DNA from 3 places in the Streptomyces sp. NPDC020489 genome. Region 3 is predicted to be linked to each of the others. Evidence: riboswitches for the same ligand, from Rfam matches in the RefSeq annotation. Region 3 holds a riboswitch; each other region holds the start of a gene.

Region 1 (4,697 bases), on a different contig from region 3:
CGCTCGGCGCCGGGAAGGCCGACGAGGTGAAGCAACTCCCGCACCCGGTCGCCCCGTTGCTCACGGGCCACGCCGTGCATGCGCAGCCCGAACGCCACGTTTCCGGCCACGTCCCGCTGCGGGAACAGCTGGTGGTCCTGGAACATCAGCCCGACCCCGCGCTTGTGCGCGGCCACGCCCGTCTGGTCGTGCCCGTCCAGCGACACCCGCCCCGCGTCCAGGTGTTGCAGCCCGGCCACGGCCCGCAGCAGCGTGGACTTCCCGCTCCCGCTCGGTCCGAGCACACACACGATCTCGTGCTCGGCGACCGCCAGGTCGACCCCGTCCAGCACGGCCCGGCCGCCGAAGCGGACCGTCGCGCCCTGAAGGCTCAGCAGCATCAGAACTCACCCGTCCGATCGGTCCGCAGCCGCTCGAGGACCAGCAACGACACCGCGCACACCACCATCAGAATCGTCGAAAGGGCCATCGCCTGCCCGTAGTTGAGCTCGCCGGCCCGCCCCAGCAGTCGTGCCACCGCGACCGGCAGCGTCGGGTTGTCGGGCCGCGCGATGAACACGGTCGCCCCGAACTCCCCCAGCGACACCGCGAACGCGAACCCGGCCGCGATCAGCAACGCCCGCCGCACCAGCGGCAGATCGACCTCCCGCCAGACCCGCCAGGGCGACGCCCCGAGCACGGCCGCGGCCTCCCGCAGCCGATGGTCGACGGCCCGCAGCACGGGCAGCATGGTCCGCACCACGAAGGGCACCCCGACCAACGCCTGCGCGAGCGGCACCAGGATCCAGGAGGCCCGCAGGTCCAGCGGCGGCTCGTCGAGCGCGATCAGGAACCCGAACCCGACGGTCACCGCGGACACGCCCAGCGGCAGCATCAGCAGCGCGTCGAAGCCCCGCACGAACCGTCCCGCGTCCCGCCGGGTCAGCGCGGCCGCGGCGAGGCCGCCGATCACCACGGCGATGAGGGTGGCGGCGACGGCGTACTCCAGCGAGTTCCCGACCGCCTCGATGGGCGGGACGAGGAAGACCCCGCCGTCGCTGTGGGTGAGGGCGCGGTAATAGCCGAGGTCGGGGGCGTCGAGCGAGCGCTCCACCAGCACGGCGAGCGGCAGCAGGAGCAGGACCAGCACCGTGAGCAGCACCCCGCCCAGCAGGGCCCACTGCCCCGCCCCGCGCGGCCGCCGGGCCGTCCCGGACGCGTCCACCAGGCGCAGGGCCGTCTCCCGTCGCCGTACGGTCCAGGCGTGCAGGGCGAGGATCGAGCCGACGGCCAGGAACTGGACGATCGTGAGGACCGCGGCCGTGGGCAGGTCGAAGATCTCCGAGGTCTGCCGGTAGATCTCCACCTCCAGGGTGGAGAAGGTCGGCCCGCCGAGGATCTGCACCACACCGAAGGAAGTGAAGGTGAACAGGAAGACCATCAGGGTGGCGGCGGCCACCGCGGGCCCGAGCGCGGGCAGCGTGACCTGCCGCCACGCCCGCGCGCGCGAGGCACCCAGCATCCGCGCGGCCTCCTCCTGCCGCGGGTCCAGCTGGGACCACAGCCCGCCCACCGTGCGGACGACGACCGCGTAGTTGAAGAAGACGTGCGCCAGCAGGATCGCCCACACGGTGGTGTCCAGCCGTACGCCCCACAGCTCGTCGAGCAGTCCCCCGCGCCCGACCAGCGCCAGGAACGCCGTACCGACGACGACCGTCGGGAGCACGAAGGGGACGGTGACCACCGCCCGCAGGATCTGCTTGCCGGGGAAGTCGAGGCGGGCGAAGACATAGGCGCCGGGCAGCGCGAGCAGCAGGGTGAGGGCGGTGGAGGCGAGGGCCTGCCAGGTGGTGAACCACAGCACGTGCCGGATGTCGGACTGGCCGAGCACCTCGGTGATCCGGCCGAACTGCCAGACCCCGTCGGCCTTGAGCCCGCGCGCCACGATGGCGGCGACGGGCCATGCGAAGAAGAGCCCGAAGAACGCGACGGGGACGGCCATCAGGCCGAGCCGTACCGCCGCGCTCCTCCTCCGGCCCTCGCGGGGGGCTACTTCAGTACGAGCGAGGTCCACGACTTGACCCACTGGTCACGGTGGTCGGCGATCTTCGCCGGGGCCATGGTCTCGGGGTCCTTGGCGGCGGGCCCGTACTTCGTGAACTCGGCGGGCACGGCCGCGCCCTCGGTCACCGGGTAGACGAACATGTTGAGCGGCATGTCCTCCTGGAACCTCTTGCTGATCAGGAAGTCGATGAGCGCCTTGCCGCCCGCGCTGTTCTTCGCGTTGCTCAGCAGCCCGGCGAACTCGATCTGCCGGAAGCAGGTGCCCTCGGCGACCCCGGTGGGCGCGGTGGCCGGCTTCGGATCGGCGTAGATCACCTCGGCGGGCGGCGAGGAGGCGTAGGAGACGACGAGCGGGCGGTCGGCCTTGGCCTTCTTCCCGCCCGCGGAGCCGGAGAACTCCTCGTTGTAGGCCTGCTCCCAGCCGTCGACGACCTTCACGCCGTTGGCCTTGAGCTTGGTCCAGTAGCCCGCCCACCCGTTGTCGCCGTACTTGGCGGCGGTGCCCAGGAGGAATCCCAGGCCGGGCGAGGAGGTGGAGGCGTTCTCGGTGACGAGGAGGTTCTTGTACGCGGGCTTGACCAGGTCGTCGAGGGACGCCGGGGGCGCCAGCTCGTGCTCGCTGAAGTAGGCCTTGTCGTAGTTGACGCAGATGTCGCCGTGGTCGACGGGGGTGACCCGGTGCTTGTCGCCGTCGAGCCGGAAGCGCTCGTCGACGGCGTCGAGTCCCTTGGCCTCGTACGGCTGGAAGAGTCCGTTGTCGAGGGCCCGCGACAGCAGGGTGTTGTCGACGCCGAAGAAGACGTCGCCCTGCGGGTTGTCCTTGGTCAGGATGGCCTTGTTGACGGCCTGCCCGGCGTCGCCGTCCTCCAGGACCTTGACCTGGTAGCCGGACTCCTTCTCGAACGCGGCGAGGACGCCCTTGGAGACGGCCCATGAGTTGTGGCTGACGAGCGTGACGGTCTTGGAGCCGCCGGTGGACTCGCCGCTGTCGGACGACCCGCACGCGGACAGCGCGACGAGACCGAAGCCGACGGCGAGGACCGTGGCCTTCTTGGTGATGCTCACTGGATTCCTCCTGGGGTGACCAGGAAGAGACGCGGCCCTGCCCGGCAGCCTCCGAAAGGCTCCGGGCAGGGCGCAACAGCTCGAGTGGTGACCGATCTCCCTACCCAGAATGACCTGGGCCAGGTTCGGAGGGTCTGCGGCCGGTGCCGCACTCTCAGCGCTGTGGCGCTCCCCTGTCGGAATATGAAGATGTACGTACCGGGATCAGGTTACCGCTCGCCGGCCGCGAGCTGGCCGCAGGCCCCGTCGATCTCCTGCCCACGGGTGTCCCGGACGGTGACGGGCACGCCGTGCGCGGCGATCGCCTCGACGAACGCCTTCTCGTCCTCGGGCCGCGAGGCGGTCCACTTGGAGCCCGGGGTCGGGTTCAGCGGGATCAGGTTCACATGCACGGGCTTGCCCTTGAGCAGCCGCCCGAGCCGGTCACCGCGCCAGGCCTGGTCGTTGATGTCCCGGATGAGCGCGTACTCGATGGACAGCCGGCGGCCCGACTTCGCGACGTACTCGAAGCCCGCCTCCAGCACCTCGCGCACCTTCCACCGCGTGTTCACGGGGACCAGGGTGTCGCGCAGCTCGTCGTCGGGGGCGTGCAGCGAGATCGCGAGCCGGCACTTGAAGCCCTCGTCGGCGAACCGGTGGATGGCGGGCACGAGCCCCACGGTCGACACGGTGATGCCGCGCTGCGAGAGCCCGAGCCCGTCCGGCGCGGGATCGGTGAGCGCGCGGATCGACTGCGCGACCCGCTTGTAGTTGGCGAGTGGCTCGCCCATGCCCATGAAGACGATGTTGGAGAGCCGCGCGGGTCCGCCCGGCACCTCTCCGTCCCGGAGCGCCCGCATCCCGTCCACGATCTGGTGGACGATCTCGGCGGTGGACAGATTGCGGTCGAGCCCGGCCTGCCCGGTGGCACAGAAGGGGCAGTTCATGCCGCAGCCCGCCTGCGAGCTGATGCACATGGTGACCCGGTCCGGGTACCGCATCAGAACGGACTCCACGAGCGTCCCGTCGAACAGCCGCCACAGCGTCTTGCGCGTGGTCCCCTGGTCGGTCGACAGATGCCGTACGACGGTCATCAGCTCGGGAAGCAGCGCCTCCTGGAGCCTGCCGCGCGCACCGGCGGGGATGTCCGTCCACTCGGCCGGGTCGTGCGCGTACCGCGCGAAGTAGTGCTGCGAGAGCTGCTTGGCACGGAACGGCTTCTCACCGATCTCGGCCACGACATCCTTGCGCTCGGCAGGAGTGAGATCGGCAAGGTGCCGCGGCGGCTTCTTGGCTCCGCGCGGGGCGACGAAAGTGAGTTCTCCGGGCTTGGGCATGGTCATACCAGTGTCGCAGATCAACCGGAGTGCACCGATCGGCGTCCGTGGTGGCTACCGCCACTCCCACAGGTGGGCGAAGACCGAGCCGTCGCCGCGCTCCCGGGTCCAGAAGCCCGACGCGGGAAGGCCGGGCACCTGGACCTCGGCCTCGTGGAAGACGTACGCGGACGGCAGGCCGGGGTACGACGGGGAGGGCTGCCGGTCCGGGTCCCGGGGCCTGGAGACGCGGCCCAGCACGACTCCCGGTCCCTCGACGCCGAGTTCCTCGGC
Region 2 (4,697 bases), on a different contig from region 3:
GCGGTGTGACCATGGCCGGAAAACTGCTGGTCCAGCAACTTCCCCTGGATATCTGAACCTCCACCGGGCAGACGATCCCCCGTCCCGGACCAAGCAGGAACGGCGCAGGCCAGGGCCCAATTTCTGGAAACCCCCTGTCGACGTGTGCCGTCGCCGCTCTACCATCGGCTTATCCGTAGCAGGCTCCCCTCCGTTTCTGCCCGACGGCTCACAGTCATGCGAGCCCCAAGCCCTACGGAGCATCGGGGGATGCACATGAACAGCGTTCCGCAGCACCTGCTGAGCGAGGACCGCCAGGATTACGAGCGGATCCTCGATGAGGCGCTGCGCTCCGCACCACACCGCCCGGAACTGGCCGCTGTGGGACAGCGGCTCAATCCCGAACAGCTGCGCACCATGGCGCTGAACGCCACCGCGATCATCACGGCGGCAGCGGCGACCGAGTACCAGCACTACGTCAAGGTGCGCGAGGAACTGCGCCGGCCGGCGCCGTCCACCCCGACGTCCGTGCGCGAGACCGGCTCCCCGGAGTCGGGCTCGGGCGCGGTGGGACTCGCCGCCACCATGGGAGAGGTCGCCGAGACTGCCGGCGCGGGCGCCGTCGCCGTCGTCGCGGTCCTGGCTCCCGTCCTCGCCGGCACCGCCGCGGCGATCTTCCTGCTGGTGGGCTACATCCTGAAGATGCTCGACCCCCAGCCGGCGTTCGCCCAGACCATGCTGACCACCGGTTGGGTGTTCGGCGCGGTGACCGCGATCGCCATCCTGGTCGCCGCGGTCGGCCTGCTGCTCACCGCCCTGCGCAACCGGCCCTCGCTCGACACCGGGCCGTACGGCGAGCTGAGTGGGGAGGTGTCCCGGGCCAGGGAAGCCTGGTGCGAGGCCCTGTTGGAGCGGGGTGTGCTGCCGTTCCTGCGCGACGCGCTCGCCGATCCTGGTACGGCGGCCGCCCTGCACCGCCCGGCGCCGCCCGCACCGACCAGCCGCATGCCGCAGCTCGGCTACGACCGCCCCGGCTTCACCAGTCCGGACGACGGCCCCGCCAGCCCCCGGCCCAGCTTCACGAGCCCGGACTACACCAGCCCGGACTTCGGCGGCCCGGAGCACCAGCCGGAGTGACCCCCGGCTTGCGCGCCTCCGTCGGCGAGTTCCGCCGGGCGAGGGGCGCAAGCCGGCCGTCCGGCTCGGGACGCCGAGCACTCCTACGACGTGCGCATCCGCGGCGGGGCGTCCGACGCCCCGTGCGCCGGATCCGCGGCTCGGCCCAGCCGCGGATCCGATCAGCGGGAGCCGGCGGTCAATCGGCGAGGGGCAGATAGACCCGGTTCCCCGCCGCCGCGAACTCCTTCGACTTCTGGGCCATGCCCTCCTCGATCTCCTCCTGACTGCCGCCGTGCCGACGACGGATGTCCTGGGAGATCTTCATGGAGCAGAACTTCGGCCCGCACATCGAGCAGAAGTGGGCTGTCTTGGCCGGTTCGGCGGGCAGGGTCTCGTCGTGGAACTCGCGGGCCGTGTCGGGGTCGAGGGCCAGGTTGAACTGGTCCTCCCAGCGGAACTCGAAGCGGGCGTCCGACAGCGCGTCGTCCCACTCCTGTGCGCCGGGGTGCCCCTTGGCGAGGTCCGCCGCATGGGCCGCGATCTTGTAGGTGATCACGCCGGTCTTCACGTCGTCACGGTTGGGCAGGCCCAGGTGCTCCTTGGGCGTGACGTAGCAGAGCATCGCCGTGCCCCACCACGCGATCATCGCGGCGCCGATGCCCGAGGTGATGTGGTCGTACGCCGGGGCGACATCCGTGGTCAGCGGGCCGAGGGTGTAGAACGGCGCCTCCTCGCAGATCTCCTGCTGGAGGTCGATGTTCTCCTTGATCTTGTGCATCGGGACGTGCCCCGGGCCTTCGATCATGGTCTGTACGTTGAAGCTCTTGGCGATCGTGTTGAGCTCGCCCAACGTGCGCAGCTCCGCGAACTGCGCCTCGTCGTTGGCGTCCGCGATCGAACCGGGCCGCAGGCCGTCGCCGAGCGAGTACGTGACGTCGTAGGCGGCGAGGATCTCGCAGAGTTCCTCGAAGTTCTCGTACAGGAACGACTCCTTGTGGTGGGCCAGGCACCAGGCGGCCATGATCGAGCCGCCGCGCGAGACGATGCCGGTCTTGCGGTTCGCCGTCAGTGGGACGTACGGCAGCCGGACGCCCGCGTGGACCGTCATGTAGTCCACGCCCTGCTCGGCCTGCTCGATGACCGTGTCCTTGTAGATCTCCCAGGTCAGCTCCTCGGCGCGGCCGTCGACCTTCTCCAGCGCCTGGTAGAGCGGCACCGTGCCGATGGGCACGGGGGAGTTGCGCAGCACCCATTCGCGGGTGGTGTGGATGTTGCGCCCCGTGGACAGGTCCATCACGGTGTCGGCGCCCCAGCGGGTCGCCCAGGTCATCTTCTCGACCTCCTCCTCGATGGAGGAGGTGACCGCCGAGTTGCCGATGTTGGCGTTGACCTTCACCAGGAACCGCTTGCCGATGATCATCGGCTCGATCTCCGGGTGGTTGACGTTGGCCGGGAGCACCGCGCGGCCGGCCGCGATCTCCTCCCGGACGACCTCGGGGGACACGTTCTCCCGGAGAGCCACGTACTCCATCTCCGGCGTGACCTCGCCGCGGCGGGCGTAGGCAAGCTGCGTGACCGCCACGCCGTCGCGGCCGCGACGCGGCAGCCGGGGGCGCCCCGGGAAGACCGCGTCGAGGTTGCGCAGATTGCCGCCGCGCGGCGAGGTGTGCTTGATGCCGTCGTCCTCGGGGCGGACAGGACGGCCCGCGTACTCCTTGGTGTCACCCCGGGCGATGATCCAGTTCTCCCGCAACGGCGCCAGGCCACGGCGGACGTCGGTATCGACCAGGGGATCGGTGTACGGGCCCGATGTGTCGTACAGCGTGACCGACTGCCCGTTGGTGAGATGCACCTGACGGACCGGCACCCGCAGGTCGGGGCGCGAGCCCTCGACATACGCCTTGTGCCAGCCGATGGACTTCCCGCCTTCTGCTGACGTTTCACCCTGAATGAGCGCTTCGTCCTGGCTGGAGGCAGGCGTGCGTGCGTCCTCGATGGTCATGAGACCTACTCCCTACGCCGGCATTACCCGGTAACAGGTTCGGCGGTCGACGCAGCGGCTTCCGTCTGCCGACGTTTCGTGTGGAACGTCACTCGCTGGTGACGATGTTCCACGTGAAACATCGCTGGGACGGAGGTCAGCGCCCTCTCAGCCCGGTGCTCCGAGCTCCCGCGTGTACAAAGGTGCCCCCACGCTAGCGTCAATTCGGGCGCGGTGAACAGAGGGCCCCTGTCGTTCTTGCGATGATCGGTCGGTGACCACGACACCTCAGCCCCCGTACCCACCCGAGCCCCCGCGCAGGCCCGGCCCCGGAAGCGGGCCGGGCAACGGCCCGAGACCGGGGGGCCGGCCGGAGCCGGGGTACGGCCGTGGGCCGGGGGGTGGCCAAGGAGCCGGGGGTGGCCAGGCGCCTGGGGGCGGCCAAGGACCTGGGTACGACCAGGCGCCTGGGTTCGGTCCTGCCGGGTACGGCTCCGGCGCCGGGTACGGCTCCGGTTCCGGTTCCGGTTCTGACGACTGGCACGGGCACGACGCCGGTGGTGGGCGTGAGCATGGGCATGGGCATGGGCACGATCGGGGAGACGGGCACGGCGGCCCGGGGCATGGGCAGAGGGGTGGCCCGGGTTTCGGCGGTGGCTCGGGTTCCGGTGACGGCTCAGGTTCCGGCGGCGGCTCGGGTGGCGGCGGCCGGGGCGGTGACGGTGGCGATGGCGGCCGGGGCGGCGACGGTATCGGCCGGGGCGGTGGCGGGCACGGTCACTCCCACAGCCACAGTCACGGACCCGCGGCCCCCGTCTCCCAGCATCTGCGCAAGGTCATCGCGGCCGTCCTCATCCCGTTCGGTGTCGCCGTGATCGTCGGGCTCGCCGTGCTGTGGCCGGGGGGTGCGCCGGGACACGAGCGCACCGGCGTCGGCTTCGACCGGCAGACCCAACAGGCCACGGTCACCAAGGTCGTGAGCGTGAGCTGCAAGTCGGTGAACGCCTCTGGCGAGACCCCGACCGGCGACACCTCCACCGCCGAGGGGTCCTCCGCCCAGCAGCAGGCTGAGGGCGACTGCAAGAAGGCGACGATCCGGGTCGACACCGGCAAGGACAAGGGCCGTACGTTCACCGAGATCGTGCAGCCGGACCAGTCGCGGCAGTTGCGTCAGGGCCAGGAAGTCGTGGTCGCGTACGAGCCCTCCGCGCCCAAGGACCTCCAGTACTCGGTCACCGACGTCAACCGCAGGCTCCCCATGGGGCTGCTCGCCGGTATCTTCGCGCTCGCCGTCGTGGTCGTCGGGCGGTTGCGAGGTCTCATGGCGCTGGTCGCGCTGGCGATCAGCTTCCTGATCCTGAACTTCTTCATCCTGCCCGCGATCCTGCAAGGCTCGAACCCGCTGGTCGTGGCCGTGGTCGGGGCGAGCGCCATCATGCTCATCGCCCTGTACCTGTGCCACGGACTGTCCGCGCGAACATCCGTGGCGGTGCTGGGCACACTCATCTCACTGCTGCTGATCGGCATTCTCGGCTCGCTCTTCATCGGCTGGGCCGCGCTCACCGGCAACACGGACGACAACACCGGTCTGATCCATGGCCTGTACCCGTCGATCGAC
Region 3 (4,697 bases):
ACCTCCAGCTTGACCAGGTCGGTGCCGAGCGCCTCGCGCGCGAGACGGGCCGTCAGCACGGCCTCGCCCGCGGTGAAGCAGCCCGCGGTGTTGGGCAGCACCGCGATGCCGAGCCGGTCCAGCACCGACAGGACCGAGCCGTGCACGTTCGGGTCCACGCGGCGCATCGCGACCGTGGTCAGCTCGGTCCCGGAGGCGACCAGCGCCCGCTCCAGCACGTCCAGGCTGGGCGCCCCGCCGGTGCCCATGATCAGGCGGGACGAGTACGTCGTACCGCCCAGGAGGAAGGGATCGTCGGCCATGGGTCAGCCTCCCTGGACGGCGGTGAGGACCTCGACGCGGTCTCCCTCGGCGAGGGGCGTCGAGGACCACTGTCCGCGCGGGACGACGGTTTCGTTGAGGGCGGCGGCCACGCCGGAGGGCGCCGGGGTGAGGGCCCGTACGACGGTGTCGAGAGCCGTGCCGGGAGCGACCTCGCGCGGCTCGCCGTTGAGAGAGATGTTCATGCGGGCTGCTCCACGAGTTCCCTGAATCGCCTGGGGGTGAACGGGCGCACCTCGTCGGGGAGTTCGCCCGTGGTCAGGACGTCGGCCAGCGCGTCGCCGGTGACGGGTGCGAGCAGTACGCCGTTGCGGTGGTGGCCGGTCGCCAGGAGCAGCCCGGGCAGCTCGGTCGGCCCGAGCAGCGGCGCGTTGTCCGGCGAGCCGGGACGCAGCCCCGCGCGGGTCTCCGTCAGCGGCAGCTCGGTGATGCCGGGGACCAGCTCATGGGCGTCGCGCAGCAACTCGTACACCCCGCCCGCGGTCACCGTCGTGTCCCAGCCCAGCTCCTCGCTGGTCGCCCCGACCACCAGCTCGCCGTTCTCGCGCGGCACCAGGTAGACCTGGCTGCCGCGGACCACGGCCCGCACGGTCCGGTTCAGGAACGGCGCGTACCGCGGCGGCACGGTCAGCCGCAGCACCTGCCCCTTCACCGGCCGCACCGGCGGCAGTACGGCCTCCGGGACCCCGGCCAGCCGCCCGCTGAGGCTGCCGGCCGCCAGGACGACCTGTCCCGCGCCCAGCCGCGTGCCGTCCGTCGTCGTGAGACCGGCGGCCCGGTCCCGTACGACCTCCAGGCGCTCGGCCCACGCGCGGTGGAAGACCACCCCCGCGCGCTCGCACGCGGTCAGCAGCGCCTTGACCAGCCGCCGCGGGTCGATCTGGTGGTCCCCGTCGACCCGCAGGCCGCCGCGCACCCCCGGCGCGAGCATCGGCTCCAGACGCCGGCACTCGCGCCCGGACAGCCACTCCGACTCCAGGCCCGACTCCCGCTGGAGAGCGTGCAGTTCGCGCAGGTGGGCGCGGTCGTCGGCGTCCAGAGCGACGGCGAGCGTGCCGCAGCGGCGGTAGCCGAGGTCCTGGCCGGTCAGCTCGGTCAGCTCGGCCGCGAACCGCGGATAGCGGCGGGCCGAGGCGAGGTTCAGGCCCAGCAGGGTCTGCTCGCCGTGGTGCAGTTCCGTGACGGCGGCCAGCATCCCGGCGGCCACCTGGGCGGCCCCGCCGCCGGGTTCGGGGTCCACGACGGCCGTGGCGAGACCGCGCTGTGCGGCCCGCCAGGCCGTGACCAGGCCGATGATGCCGCCCCCGATGACGAGGACGTCTGACGTACGTGAGGACATGGGCGTCCAGCCCCTCCCTTCGCCGGCATGACCCGGATCAGGTTCGTACGGTCGGAGGCCGCCAGCCTCCCTCTCAGCCCGGTGCGTCCGGGCTCCCGCGAGTGCTCTACGGTGGCCACCCTAGCCCGCAGAGCACCGCATGTGTAAGGGAGCCCACGGTCATGCCCCGCTCGCTGGACGGCCTCGTCCTCGCCCCCGTCGCCGACCAGGCCCCGGGCCAGGTGGGCACGCGCACCCGCTTCACGTACCACGAGAAGGACGGCGAGATCTGGGCCGAGTACGCGGGCGGGGACGTCGTGCGGGGGCATCTGGTGGGTACCCGGGACGGGGACCGGCTCGACTTCCGGTACGTCCAGCTGAGGCAGGACGGGACGACCGCGTCCGGGCACTGCGTGTCCACCGTGGTCGAACTCCCGGACGGGCGCGTGCGCCTGGAGGAGACCTGGGAGTGGGAGTCCCGGCCCGGCAGCGGGACGAGTGTCGTGGAGCAGATCGCGGCAGGTGTGGAGCAGGTCACTGCGCACGACTCCTGACTGACAAATTGTCAGTTGTCTATGGTGATCAGGTGAGCGAGGACACGCAGACGCAGGCACAGGCGCCACGGCGGGTCGTGGTGGTCGGCGCGGGCATGGCCGGCGTGCAGACCGCGGTCGCGCTGCGCGAGCAGGGCTTCACCGGCACCGTGACCCTGATCGGCGCGGAGCCGCACCAGCCGTACGACCGGCCGCCGCTGTCCAAGGCGGTCCTGCTCGGCAAGGCCGAGGGCTCCGCCTTCGACGTCGACTTCGAGGCGCTCGGCATCGGACTCGAACTCGGCCGCGAGGTCCTGGGCGTCCGCCCCGCCGAGCACACCCTGGACACCGAGTCCGGGCCCGTGCCGTACGACGTCCTGGTCCTCGCCACCGGTGCCGAACCGATCCGGCTGCCCGGCGCGGAGGGCGTCCCCGGCGTCCATCTGCTGCGCACCCTCGACGACGCCGAGCGGCTGCGGCCGGTGCTCGCCCGGCAGCACGACATCGTGGTGGTCGGCGCGGGCTGGATCGGCGCCGAGTTCGCGACCGCCGCGCGTGAGGCGGGCTGCTCGGTCACCGTCGTGGAGGCCGCCGAACGGCCGCTCGCGGGCGCGCTGCCCGCTGAGGTGGCGGCGCCGATGGGCGCCTGGTACGCCGACGCGGGCGCCGACCTGCGCACCCGCACGCGCGTGGCGCGTGTCGAGCCCGGCACGGTCGTCCTCGACGACGGCACCCGGCTGCCCGCGGGCGCCGTGGTGGTCGGCATCGGCGCCCGCCCCGCCACGGCCTGGCTGGCCGACTCGGGCGTGGAGCTCGGCGCGCACGGCGAGGTGGTGGCCGACGACGGGCTGCGCACCTCCGTGCCGGACGTGTACGCGGTCGGCGACTGCGCGTCCTTCCCCTCGGGCCGGTACGGCGAGCGCCTGTTGGTCCACCACTGGGACAACGCCCTCCAGGGGCCGCGCACGGTCGCGGCCAACATCATCGGCGAGACGCCCGCGGTCTACGACCCGGTGCCGTACTTCTGGTCCGAGCAGTTCGGCCGGTTCGTCCAGTACGCCGGGCACCACGCCCGCGCCGACACGGCCCTGTGGCGCGGCGACCCGTCCGGGCCGGCCTGGTCGGTGTGCTGGCTGCGCGAGAACCGCCTGGTCGCCCTCCTCGCGGTGGGCCGGCCCCGGGATCTGGCCCAGGGACGGAAGCTGATCGAGGCGGGCACGGAACTGGATCCGGAGCTGCTGCTCGACCCGGCGCGGCCGTTGAAGGCGGCGACGGCGTAGGGGCGGGGGACGCGGACGCGAGGGGGCCGGCGGGGCGCGGGGCCGGGCGTCGGGGAGGCGTGCGCGGGGGAGCTGGAACCCCCTGGTCGGAGGGGTCCGGCTTCCTCCTGTCAGTGCGGGATGGCAGGCTTGATGTCGTGACCGAGATTGACGCAAAGATCGATGCTCTCGTGCCCGCCTGGCTCACCCTCCCCGACATCGCGGAAATCCTCGATGTCGAGGTGACGCGTGTGCGGCAGCTGGTCAGGGAGGGCCAGCTCATCGCCGTACGCCGGGGTGAGAACCGCGCGCTGCACGTCCCCGCCGCCTTCATCGACGGGGCCGAGCAGAAGGTCGTCAAGGGCCTCACCGGGACCCTGACGCTCCTGCGGGACGACGGCTTCAGCGACGAAGAGATGCTGGAGTGGCTCTTCACCCCCGACGACAGCCTGCCCGGCACCCCCGCGCAGGCACTCAGCGAGAATCGCGGCACGGAGGTGAAGCGCCGGGCCCAGGCGCTCGCCGTCTGACCCGGGCGCGGCAAGAACCGAAAACCGTCTGACGTACGGGCGGGGCCCTGCGGGCCACGGTCGCGGGTGACCGCGGCCGTGGCGCGGCGGCGAGGGACCGGCGGCGGTCCCCTCGGGGCGGGCCGACCGCACGGGCACCGGCACGCACCGCCGCGGTCGTGCGGCCCGGGAACCGGCGCGCACCGCCGCGGCCGTGCGCCTGTGGTTCACTACGCCCGGTCCGCCGAGGCCGACCGCACCGGTCCGCGGCCCGTACGCCATCCACACCGGGGGACACCCATGCCCGTCACGCCCGTCACGTCCGACACCGCCGCCCGCGCCCAGCTCGCCGACGCCCGGCTCTATCTGTGCACGGACGCCCGCAAGAAGCAGGGCGACCTTCCCGAGTTCCTGGACGCCGTCCTGGCGAACGGCGTCGACTTCGTCCAACTGCGCGACAAGACGCTGGAGGCGGACGAGGAGCTGGGCCTGCTCGCGCTGTTCGCCGACAAGTGCCGGGAGAACGGCAGGACCCTGTCGGTGAACGACCGCGCCGACGTGGCGCACGCCGCCCGGGCCGCCCACCCCTGGCCCCCCGCGATCCTGCACCTGGGTCAGGGTGACCTCCCGGTCCCCGCGGCCCGCGCGATCCTCGGCGACGACATCCTCGTGGGCCGCTCCACGCACTCCGAGACCGAGGCCGCCGCGGCCGCCGTCCAGGAGGGCGTCGACTACTTCTGCACCGGCCCGTGCTGGC

Evidence for each region. A riboswitch is a leader RNA that binds a small molecule or an ion and turns the genes downstream of it on or off. The one in region 3 is predicted to bind thiamine pyrophosphate.
Region 1: it holds a riboswitch for thiamine pyrophosphate, as region 3 does, so the genes downstream of both, ACH41F_RS28000 (thiamine ABC transporter substrate-binding protein) here and thiO (glycine oxidase ThiO) in region 3, are expected to answer to the same signal.
Region 2: it holds a riboswitch for thiamine pyrophosphate, as region 3 does, so the genes downstream of both, thiC (phosphomethylpyrimidine synthase ThiC) here and thiO (glycine oxidase ThiO) in region 3, are expected to answer to the same signal.

Annotation. Positions count from the first base shown of each region.
Region 1 covers NZ_JBIRUZ010000011.1:118,798-123,494, forward strand. The annotation lists gene ACH41F_RS27990 (ATP-binding cassette domain-containing protein) at 1-380, opposite strand, end outside; gene ACH41F_RS27995 (ABC transporter permease subunit) at 380-1,981, opposite strand; gene ACH41F_RS28000 (thiamine ABC transporter substrate-binding protein) at 2,029-3,108, opposite strand; TPP riboswitch at 3,188-3,293, opposite strand; gene rlmN (23S rRNA (adenine(2503)-C(2))-methyltransferase RlmN) at 3,318-4,424, opposite strand; gene ACH41F_RS28010 (hypothetical protein) at 4,479-4,697, opposite strand, start outside.
Region 2 covers NZ_JBIRUZ010000007.1:338,702-343,398, reverse strand. The annotation lists gene ACH41F_RS21295 (metallophosphoesterase) at 1-56, shown strand, start outside; gene ACH41F_RS21290 (hypothetical protein) at 250-1,116, shown strand; gene thiC (phosphomethylpyrimidine synthase ThiC) at 1,295-3,100, opposite strand; TPP riboswitch at 3,093-3,282, opposite strand; gene ACH41F_RS21280 (YibE/F family protein) at 3,354-4,697, shown strand, end outside.
Region 3 covers NZ_JBIRUZ010000001.1:646,578-651,274, forward strand. The annotation lists gene ACH41F_RS02890 (thiazole synthase) at 1-302, opposite strand, end outside; gene thiS (sulfur carrier protein ThiS) at 306-506, opposite strand; gene thiO (glycine oxidase ThiO) at 503-1,660, opposite strand; TPP riboswitch at 1,658-1,769, opposite strand; gene ACH41F_RS02905 (hypothetical protein) at 1,822-2,193, shown strand; gene ACH41F_RS02910 (NAD(P)/FAD-dependent oxidoreductase) at 2,289-3,452, shown strand; gene ACH41F_RS02915 (Rv2175c family DNA-binding protein) at 3,590-3,961, shown strand; gene thiE (thiamine phosphate synthase) at 4,241-4,697, shown strand, end outside.